DNA from 3 places in the Pseudomonas sp. MWU12-2319 genome. Region 2 is predicted to be linked to each of the others. Evidence: predicted binding sites of a transcription regulator. Region 2 holds the regulator's gene; each other region holds the start of a gene.
The links. The regulator sigma-54, encoded in region 2, starts transcription at its own class of promoters, with help from an activator protein. The targets are predictions, from matches to a motif close to ANTGGCATNNANNTTGCTNT.
Positions count from the first base shown of each region.

Region 1: a site for sigma-54 is predicted at 1,744-1,763, ahead of flgB (flagellar basal body rod protein FlgB). Genes of this name have one in related genera too.
Region 3: a site for sigma-54 is predicted at 1,432-1,451, ahead of M5C01_RS01610 (circularly permuted type 2 ATP-grasp protein). Genes of this name have one in related genera too.

Region 1 is NZ_JALJES010000019.1:15,710-18,934, reverse strand. It holds gene flgE (flagellar hook protein FlgE) at 1-52, opposite strand, end outside; gene flgD (flagellar hook assembly protein FlgD) at 84-812, opposite strand; gene flgC (flagellar basal body rod protein FlgC) at 828-1,271, opposite strand; gene flgB (flagellar basal body rod protein FlgB) at 1,275-1,682, opposite strand; gene cheR (protein-glutamate O-methyltransferase CheR) at 1,923-2,750, opposite strand; gene M5C01_RS26190 (chemotaxis protein CheV) at 2,805-3,225, opposite strand, start outside.
Region 2 is NZ_JALJES010000011.1:132,994-136,218, forward strand. It holds gene rapZ (RNase adapter RapZ) at 1-389, opposite strand, end outside; gene ptsN (PTS IIA-like nitrogen regulatory protein PtsN) at 392-856, opposite strand; gene raiA (ribosome-associated translation inhibitor RaiA) at 866-1,171, opposite strand; gene M5C01_RS19000 (RNA polymerase factor sigma-54) at 1,250-2,746, opposite strand; gene lptB (LPS export ABC transporter ATP-binding protein) at 2,934-3,225, opposite strand, start outside.
Region 3 is NZ_JALJES010000001.1:401,183-404,407, forward strand. It holds gene M5C01_RS01610 (circularly permuted type 2 ATP-grasp protein) at 1-1,399, opposite strand, end outside; gene M5C01_RS01615 (ribonuclease E inhibitor RraB) at 1,685-2,023, opposite strand; gene M5C01_RS01620 (hypothetical protein) at 2,224-2,460, opposite strand; gene M5C01_RS01625 (START domain-containing protein) at 2,681-3,225, opposite strand, start outside.

The DNA.
Region 1 (3,225 bases), on a different contig from region 2:
CAAGTTGCTTGCTGGCCGCAGAGAGACCGCTCAAACCGATATTGAAAGACATGGTTCACTCCTTACTTCGTGTTGGTCGGCTCTTACAGGCCAATGGTCTGGACTTTGGACAGAGCAATACTGCCCAGGCCCGCCAGGTTGAGCATCATTTCGCCGCCGTTCTGACCCAGGGTCACGCTGCTGACCGTCGCCGGCAGGTTGGTCGTGAGCGCCGTGGCCGTGCCACTGATCGGCGCGGTGGCAGCAAAGGTGTAGGTACCGCTGGAGAGCAAGGTGCCGGAATCGTCCTTGCCGTCCCAGGCAAAGGCGGCATTACCGGCCGCCTGCGAGCCCATGTCGATGGTGCGGACCACTTTGCCAGTGGAATCGCTGATCTTCAGGGTCACATCGCTGACCGAGCTCGGAACTGTTGCCGTCCCCGTGAAGGTCTTGCTGGTATCGACCACCGCCTGGCTGGTCGGCACGATGACCGAACGCCCGACCATCGACGAGGCCTGCAGCGCCTGGGACGAGGTGAAGGAGCTGGCAATATTGTTCACGCTGGTGTTGAGCGTCTGGATACCTTCCAGGCTGCTGAACTGGGCCAACTGCGCGACGAAGGCGCTGTTGTCCTGGGGGTTGAGCGGGTCCTGGTTCTTCAACTGGGTGACCAGCAATTGCAGGAACGCGTCCTTGCCCAGGGCCTGGCCGCCGGCGGCGCTGCTGATGGCATTGCCCAACGCATCCGTACTGCCAGTGTTCGCCGTCTGGGAGTTAGAAATGATCGTATCAAGTGCAGAGTTGCCACTTGAGGGGGTGCTGGAAACCGTCATAGGAATCGCCCTTTATCACTGACCGAGGGTCAGGACCTTCTGCATCATGGTTTTGGCGGTGGTCATAATGTCCGCGTTGGTCTGGAACGAGCGGCTGGCGGAAATCATGTCGGCCATTTCCTGAACCACGTTGACGTTGGGGTAGTAGACATACCCATTGGCGTCAGCGGCCGGATGGTTCGGCTCATAACGGGCTTCAAGGTTGCTGGGGTCCTCGACCACGCCCGTGACCTGCACGCCGGCACCCGCCCCGTCCTGGTTCTGGAACAGCGAGTTGTCAGTCTGGCCCTGGCCGTTCTGGAACATGGTGGCGAACACCGGATGCCGGGCGCGATAGGTCTGGTCCATGCTCGAGGAGACGGTATCGGCGTTGGCGATGTTACTGGCGACGGTGTTCAGGCGAGTGGTCTGGGCACTCATGCCGGTACCGGCAATGTTGAAAACACTGGCTAGGGACATGACTTATTCTCCACGCAGGGCTGAAACCAGCCCTTTGAATCGTGCGTTCAGCAGGGTGAAGCTGGCCTGGAAATCGACCGAGTTCTGCGCATAGTTCGATTGCTCGATCTGCGCATCCACGGTGTTCTGGTCCAGCGACGGCTGCGTCGGTGTGCGGTATTGCAATGCGGCGTCGCCGTTGCTCAGGCCTTCAGCTTCGATATGGCGGCTGTTGGTGGTGTTCAACGCAAAACTGCCGTTCTTGGCCTTGTCACTCTGTTCAGCGAGCACCGAGGAAAAGTCCATGTCCCGCGCCTTGTAGTTCGGGGTATCGGCGTTGACGATGTTGTTCGCCAGAACTTCGGCGCGCTGGGCGCGGAAGGCCAGTGCTTGCTCATGAATGCCGAGCGCTTTATCGAAGTTGATGCTCATGTCGGGAAACCTTTAGCGGGTTGACCTGATTTTGTGGAACAGGCTTTTCGTTGCAAGAGACAAAGCAAGGCCCATGCCAATTTCTCGATGCAAGCAAATCAAGGGCTTGCGGGCAGGTGGCGGGCGGCAATGCCAGAAAAGCGGCAAGGCATTTCCGCCGGATGCCGGTAAAGCGGCAAAAGCGCCGTAAAAAAAACGGGAACCCCATTGGGGTTCCCGTTTTGTGTGAGGCTTGGCGCCTTACTTGGCCTGGTAGATGATCCCCGGACTGCATTGCACCATCTGGTAATGGTCCGGCAGACCGTTCAGGGCTTCCGAGGCCCCGAGGTACAAATAGCCACCCGGCTTCAGGGTGCCGTGGATACGCAGCAGGATGTCTTTTTTCACTTCGGCGGAAAAGTAGATCAATACGTTGCGACAGAACACGATGTCGAACTTGCCCAGGCTCGCGTAGCTGTCCAACAGGTTGAACGAACGAAACTCCACGCGACTGCGGATCGGCGCCTTGATCGCCCAGCGTCCCGGCCCCTTGGGGTCGAAGAAGCGTTGCAGGCGCTCGGGCGACAGGCCGCGGCCAATCGCCAGGCTGTCGTACTCACCGCTTTTGCAGTTGGTGAGCATCAGTCCGGACAGGTCGGTGGCGACAATCTGCGCACCGCCCTTGAGCTGGCCCATGTTGGTCCGCTCGAACTCATCGATCGACATCGAGATCGAATAGGGTTCCTGCCCCGACGAACACGCCGCCGACCAGATCCGCAGACGCTGGCCGGGACTGGCCTTGATCATTTCCGGCAACACCTTGTTCTTCAGGACCTCGAAGGGGTAGGTGTCGCGAAACCACAAGGTTTCGTTGGTGGTCATGGCATCCACCACCTGCTCGCGCAAACCGCTGCGGGGCTGGGTCTGGATGCGCTGGACCAGCTCGCCAAGGGATTTGAGCCCTTGCTGCTCCATCAGTTTATTGAGACGGCTGGAAACCAGATACTGCTTGTTTTCACCCAGCAGGATGCCACAGGCCTTTTCCAGGAAGACCCGGAACTGTTCGAAATCCAAATTACCCGTAGACAAATGATGCCGCCTCTACAATCGTTCGTACCGCCAGGAACGGAGGTCCCTGATCGCTTATTCTGCTGCCTTGATCCGCCCCACTACCCGGGCTGCCAGGTCATCGGGTCGGAACTTGGCCAGGAAATCATCGGCGCCGACCTTCTTGACCATTGCCTGATTAAAGACCCCTGACAAGGAAGTATGCAGGATGATGTGAAGTTTTTGCATGCGTGGGTCGTTGCGGATCTCGGCCGTCAGAGTGTAGCCATCCATTTCAGGCATTTCGATGTCGGAAATCATCATCAGAAATTCCTCTTCCGGCTTCTTGCCCTCCTCGACCAGCTTACGCAGGTAATCAAGCGCCTGCCGGCCGTCGTTCAACGCCACCACTTCCACGCCCACGGTCTGCAGGCAACGCGTAACCTGCTTGCGCGCCACCGAGGAGTCATCCACCGTCAGCACCCGCATGGAAATCGCCTTGGCCTGGGTCTCGACA
Region 2 (3,225 bases):
GGCCCCAGCAGGTTGCTTTCGTCGCGGATGGCCTCGGCCAGTGAGCGATTGGCATTGCTCAGCGGGTGGCGTCGACGGGTTTCGGAAAAACGCTTGAGCAGGGTTTCCTCGTCGGCGTCCAGGTACAGCACATCGCACTGGATATGCCGGCTGCGCACTTCATCGAGCAGTTCCGGGAAGCGTGACAGGTGGCTGGGCAGGTTGCGTGCGTCGATGGAAACGGCGACCAGCGGTTGCGCCAGCTCGGTATGGATCAGCGCGCGTTCGGCCAGCTCTGGCAGCAGGCCGGCCGGCAGGTTGTCGATGCAGTAGTAACCGTTGTCCTCGAGGACATCGAGGGCGGTACTTTTACCCGAGCCGGAGCGGCCGCTGACGATGATCAAGCGCATGGTCAGTGACCGCTCTGCTCGTCCAGGACTACCTGGTACAGGGCCTGGTTGGAGGTTGCCGCACGCAGTTTGTCGCGTACGTCCTTGCGGTCGAGCATGCTGGCAATCTGCCGAAGCAGTTCCAGGTGGGCATCGGTGGCGGCTTCCGGGACCAGCAGGACGAACAGCAGGTCAACCGGCGCGCCGTCGATGGCGTCGAAATCGATAGGGGCGTCCAGGTGCATCAGGGCGCTGATGGGCGCCACGCAACCCTTCAGGCGGCAGTGCGGGATGGCAATGCCATTGCCGAAACCGGTCGAGCCGAGTTTCTCCCGGGCGATCAGGCTGTCGAAGACATCCTGCATGGCCAGGTAAGGAACTTCGTGGCTGATCAGGTTGGCAATTTGCTCGAGGGCTTTCTTTTTACTGCCGCCCGGCACGTTCACCAAAGAACGGCCGGGGGTCAGGATGCTTTCAAGTCGGATCATGGATGGGTATCAGCGACCTGTACCTTGGAGCAGGTGCAGGTTCTTTTCCTTATGCTTTTTCAGTTGTCGGTCCAACTTGTCGGTGAGCAGGTCGATCGCCGCATACATGTCGTCATGCTCGGCGTTGGCGACCACTTCACCGCCGTGGATATGCAAGGTGGCTTCGATTTTCTGCTTCAGTTTTTCGACGGCCATGGTCACCTGTACGTTGGTGATCTTGTCGAAATGACGCTCCAGTCGGTCGAGTTTCTCGCCGATGTAAGCACGCAGGGGTTCGGTCACTTCCAGCTGGTGTCCACTGATATTGACTTGCATACAGCTTCTCCTTCGTTGCCAGTGCATAAAGCGGTAGGCGATTGCCCACCACTGGAACGCTGTAACGGGGCCCGTCCACTACATCAGTCGCTTCCGTTCGCTAGAGGGGGCTATCCCCAGGGACTCACGGTATTTGGCGACAGTACGACGGGCCACCTGAATGCCTTGTGCCTCCAGTAAACCAGCGATCTTGCTGTCACTCAACGGCTTTTTCTGATTTTCCGCTGCAACCAGTTTCTTGATGATCGCGCGGATCGCCGTGGACGAGCATTCGCCGCCTTCGGAGGTGCTGACGTGGCTGGAGAAAAAGTATTTCAGTTCATAGATACCGCGGGGGGTATGCATGAATTTTTGCGTGGTCACCCGGGAAATCGTCGACTCGTGCATGCCCACCGCTTCGGCGATGTCATGCAGGACCAGCGGCTTCATCGCCTCGTCACCGTATTCCAGGAAGCCGCGCTGGTGCTCGACGATCTGGGTGGCGACCTTCATCAGGGTTTCGTTGCGGCTCTGCAGGCTCTTGATGAACCAGCGGGCTTCCTGCAACTGGTTGCGCATGAAGGTGTTGTCGGCGCTGGTGTCGGCGCGGCGGACAAAACCGGCGTACTGCGGATTGACCCGCAGGCGCGGCACCGATTCCTGGTTCAGTTCCACCAGCCAGCGCTCGTTGTCCTTGCGCACGATCACGTCGGGGACGACGTATTCGGCTTCGCTGGACTCGATTTGCGAGCCCGGGCGCGGATTGAGGCTCTGGACCAACTCGATGACCTGGCGCAGCTCGTCTTCCTTGAGCTTCATGCGCCGCATCAGTTGGCTGTAGTCGCGGCTGCCGAGCAGGTCGATGTAGTCGCTGACCAGGCGCTGGGCTTCGGCCAGCCAGGGCGTGCGCGCTGGCAGCTGACGCAATTGCAGCAGCAGGCATTCGCCGAGGTTGCGCGCGCCGATGCCGGCCGGTTCGAATTGCTGGATGCGATGCAGTACCGCTTCGATCTCGTCCAGCTCGATATCCAGCTCCGGGTCGAAGGCGTCGAGGATTTCCTCGAGGGTTTCGTCCAGGTAGCCCTGATTGTTGATGCAGTCGATCAGGGTCACGGCGATCAGCCGATCGGTGTCGGACATCGGCGCCAGGTTCAGTTGCCAGAGCAGATGGCTCTGCAGGCTCTCGCCGGCCGAGGTACGGGTGGTGAAGTCCCACTCGTCGTCATCGTTGCTTGGCAGGCTGCTGGCGCTGGTCTGGTAGACATCTTCCCAGGCGGTGTCGACGGGCAGTTCGTTGGGAATGCGCTCGTTCCAGTCGCCTTCCTCGAGGTTGTCCACCGTCGGGGCGGTTTCCTGCTGGAAGGAGGGTTCCTGGATTTCAGTGTTGGGTTTGTGCTCGGCGTTGTCGGCCAACGGGTCGGTATTGTCGAAGTCGTCGCCTTCTTCCTGGCGTTCGAGCATCGGATTGGACTCCAGGGCCTCCTGGATTTCCTGCTGAAGGTCCAGGGTCGACAATTGGAGCAGGCGGATGGCCTGTTGCAGCTGCGGTGTCATCGTCAGCTGCTGGCCCATTCTCAGGACTAGCGATGGTTTCATGGCAGGGGCTTAACACCTTATTCGCCGGCGCGCATGCGCCATCCACTCTACAGGGCGCCGGGGCGCCAAACATAAGCAAATTATATGCCTGAAACCCGAGCCTTTGCCTAGAGCGCTGTAGCAATAAAAATCTTGTGGTTTTTATTGAACAGGGAGCGCTCTGGCGGTTGATCCGTTACCTCGATGTTTACAGGCGGAACTCATGGCCCAGGTAGACTTCCTTGACCAGTTCGTTGGCCAGGATAGTGGCCGAATCGCCTTCGGCGATCAGCTGTCCATCATTGACGATATAGGCCGTTTCGCAGATGTCCAGGGTCTCGCGGACGTTGTGGTCGGTGATCAGTACGCCGATGCCCTTGGCCTTGAGGTGATGGATGATCTGTTTGATATCGCCAACGGAAATCGGATCGACCCCGGCGAAGGGCTCGTCGAGCAGGATGAATTTCGGCGCGGTGGCCAGGGCGCGGGCGATTTCCACC
Region 3 (3,225 bases), on a different contig from region 2:
CCACCCAAGTGTCCTTGGTGCCGCCGCCCTGGGACGAGTTCACCACCAGGGAGCCTTCGCGCAGTGCGACGCGGGTCAGCCCGCCCGGCACCACGCGGGTCTCGCGACCGGAGAGGACAAATGGACGCAGATCGATATGGCGCGGGGCAATGCCGCTCTCGACAAAGGTCGGGCAGGTCGACAAGGACAACGTCGGCTGGGCGATATAGGCATGGGGCTTGGCCTTGAGCCGGGCACGGAAATTCTCGATTTCCGCGGCGCTCGCCGCCGGCCCCACCAGCATGCCGTAGCCGCCCGAGCCCTGGGTTTCCTTGACCACCAATTCAGGTAGATGCGCCAGCACGTGGGAGAGTTCCTCGGGCTTGCGACATTGCCAGGTCGGCACGTTCTTCAGAATCGGCTCTTCGTCCAGGTAGAAACGGATCATATCGGTGACGAATGGGTATACCGACTTGTCGTCCGCTACCCCGGTGCCGATGGCATTGGCCAGCACCACATTGCCGGACCGGTAGGACGACAGCAGGCCGGGCACACCGAGCATCGAATCGGGGTTGAAGGCCAGCGGATCGAGGAAGGCGTCGTCGAGGCGGCGATAAATCACATCCACCTGTTTCGGGCCGTCGGTGGTACGCATGAAGACCTTGTCGTCACGCACGAACAGGTCGGCCCCCTCCACCAGTTCCACGCCCATTTCCCGGGCCAGGAACGCGTGCTCGAAGAACGCACTGTTGAAGCGCCCGGGCGTCAGTACCACCACGCTCGGGTTGTCCAGGGGACTGGAGCTTTTCAGTGTGTCGAGCAACAGGTTGGGGTAATGGTCGATGGGCGCGATGCGTTGGGCGGCGAACAGCTCGGGGAACAGGCGCATCATCATCTTGCGGTCTTCGAGCATGTAGCTCACGCCGCTGGGAGTGCGCAGGTTGTCTTCGAGAACGTAGTAGCTGCCGTCGCCATCACGGACCAGGTCGACCCCGGAAATATGCGAGTAGATATCGCGGTGCAGGTTCAGGCCCTGCATGGCCAGCTGGTACTGCTCGTTGGCCAGGACCTGTTCGGCGGGGATGATCCCGGCCTTGATGATTCGTTGTTCGTGGTAGAGGTCGGCGAGAAACATGTTCAGCGCCTTGACCCGCTGGATGCAGCCGCGTTCCACGACACGCCATTCACTGGCGGGAATGCTGCGGGGTATGGTGTCGAACGGAATCAGCCGTTCAGTGCCTTGCTCGTCTCCATAGAGGGTGAAAGTAATCCCGGCGCGATGAAACAGCAGATCGGCCTCACGTCGCCGTTGTGCCAACAACTCCTCGGGAGTGTCGGCCAGCCAACGAGCAAATTCCCGGTAATGCGGGCGGACCTGTCCGCCGGCATCGTACATCTCGTCAAAATAGGTGCGGATCATGCCGTGCTCCTTGTCACCCGGTCACAAGAGCCTTCGCAAGGCCCGTGCCATCGGCATAAACGCTTTAATATCAACAGGTTGGATAATCATCCAACTTGCGCCGCACCATCACTGTGCAGTAAACGCCCCAATGTAATCAGCAGCGCCTCATTGCGAAGCAGGCTTTGCCTATCCACCAGCATAGTCAGAGTTTGTCCGCCTGCGCGGGCGGTCCTTTTTTGTGCGTGATAAACAAAAACGGCCAACCCTTGGGTCAGCCGTTGCTGGTTGAAAGAAGAAGTGCACTCAATTGAGTGCCCGCACCGGGTGCTTGACGCCCCACCCTTCGATCGTACCGCCCAGGGGCTCGACCACCGCCCCGAAGTTCTGCTCGAAGTCACCGATACCGCCATAGGTGGCGTACATCACCTTGCTCAGTTCCAGGTACCAGGCGCCGTCGTCGCGGACACTGACCTGGGCATTCAAGGATTCACCGCGAAACTTGCCTGCCGCCCTGCGCGCCCGCTCCTCGTCCGGGAAAACGGCATAGAACTCGATGGGATGGATGCGTGCGAAATCAAAACCGCCTTCTTTCATGCGGCGCAGCACGTTGCTGCTGATGTCTTCTTGATAGGCTGTGCTCATGAAACGTCCTCCTCAGCAAGCGTTGGATAGACTTTCCGTACTCCCGAACCAGGCACCGAACGGCGCTGGCGATACGACAAACGGGAAACAAGCATGTAGCTGACAAGACCAGACCTATAGCGAATCATTCGCTGATCTCCCTTGCAGAGTAGCGCGATGACATCGCCTCTGCCAGAGGGAATACAGAGGAAAAAACGCGCTCAGGGTAAAGGCGTGATACTGAGGATCTCGATGCTGTTCTGATCCTTCAGGCTTTTGACTGTCGGGTCCGGGGCACGGCCTTCCAGGTCATTGAGGTCCAGTGTGGCAGGAACCGGCAACAGCTTGGCGCGAATCAATCGCGCGGCCTGTTCCAGGTCCGGTTGGCTGGCGCATTCGAACTGTTCGGTGTCCTGCACGCCATGATCGTCGACGAAGGTAACTGCCCACTTGCTCATCGGTGCCTCCTCGGTAAAGCCCATGGATGGGCTTATAACATCTGGACTGTGGGGCACGGGAGATCGTTCAACCTGCTTTGAGCCGCACAAGCCCTGGAAAACACTGCATAACCTTGTAGGAGCAGGGCTTGCCCGCGAAGAGGCCCTCAAGACCGCTAAAAGCTTCGCCGACAAGCCAGGTTCACAAGGTCCGTGAACATTCCGACAAGGTTTCAGCCCCTCACTTCTCCGCGCGTTCCTTCAGGGCCTTGAGGGTATTGAACGGCGCATCGACCACAAACTTGTTGGCCAGCCACGATGGCACGCTGCCGCCCGGCTCGGTATGCACCTGGTAAGTCACTTCGGTCATGCCGCCGTCCTTGGGCACCAGCTTCCAGAAGCCTTCGACCTGGGCGACACGGACATAACCTTTCTCTTCCGGCAGGTAGGTCGGCACTTCCTTGAGCGCGCGGGTCAGGCTGCCGTCAGCGCCCTTGGTGGTGGTGATCTGCAAGATCGAGTCACGATCGGTGACCGGGAACGGTGCCTTGAACTGGGTGTAGGTCCAGCTCAGGTCACCGTCCTTCTTCAGCAGCTTCTGCGACTTGCACTCGTGAATCCAGGCACAGGCGCCGACCACGTCTTCCTGCAGCGCCTGGATCTTCGCCACGGGTGCCTTGATCAGGGTCACGCCACGGTAGGCCTTGTACTGGGAGTTGGCCACTTCACTCAGGGAAACCTTGATGCCGTCCTGATCCTTGGCCGTTTCCCAGTTTTCCGCGTAGG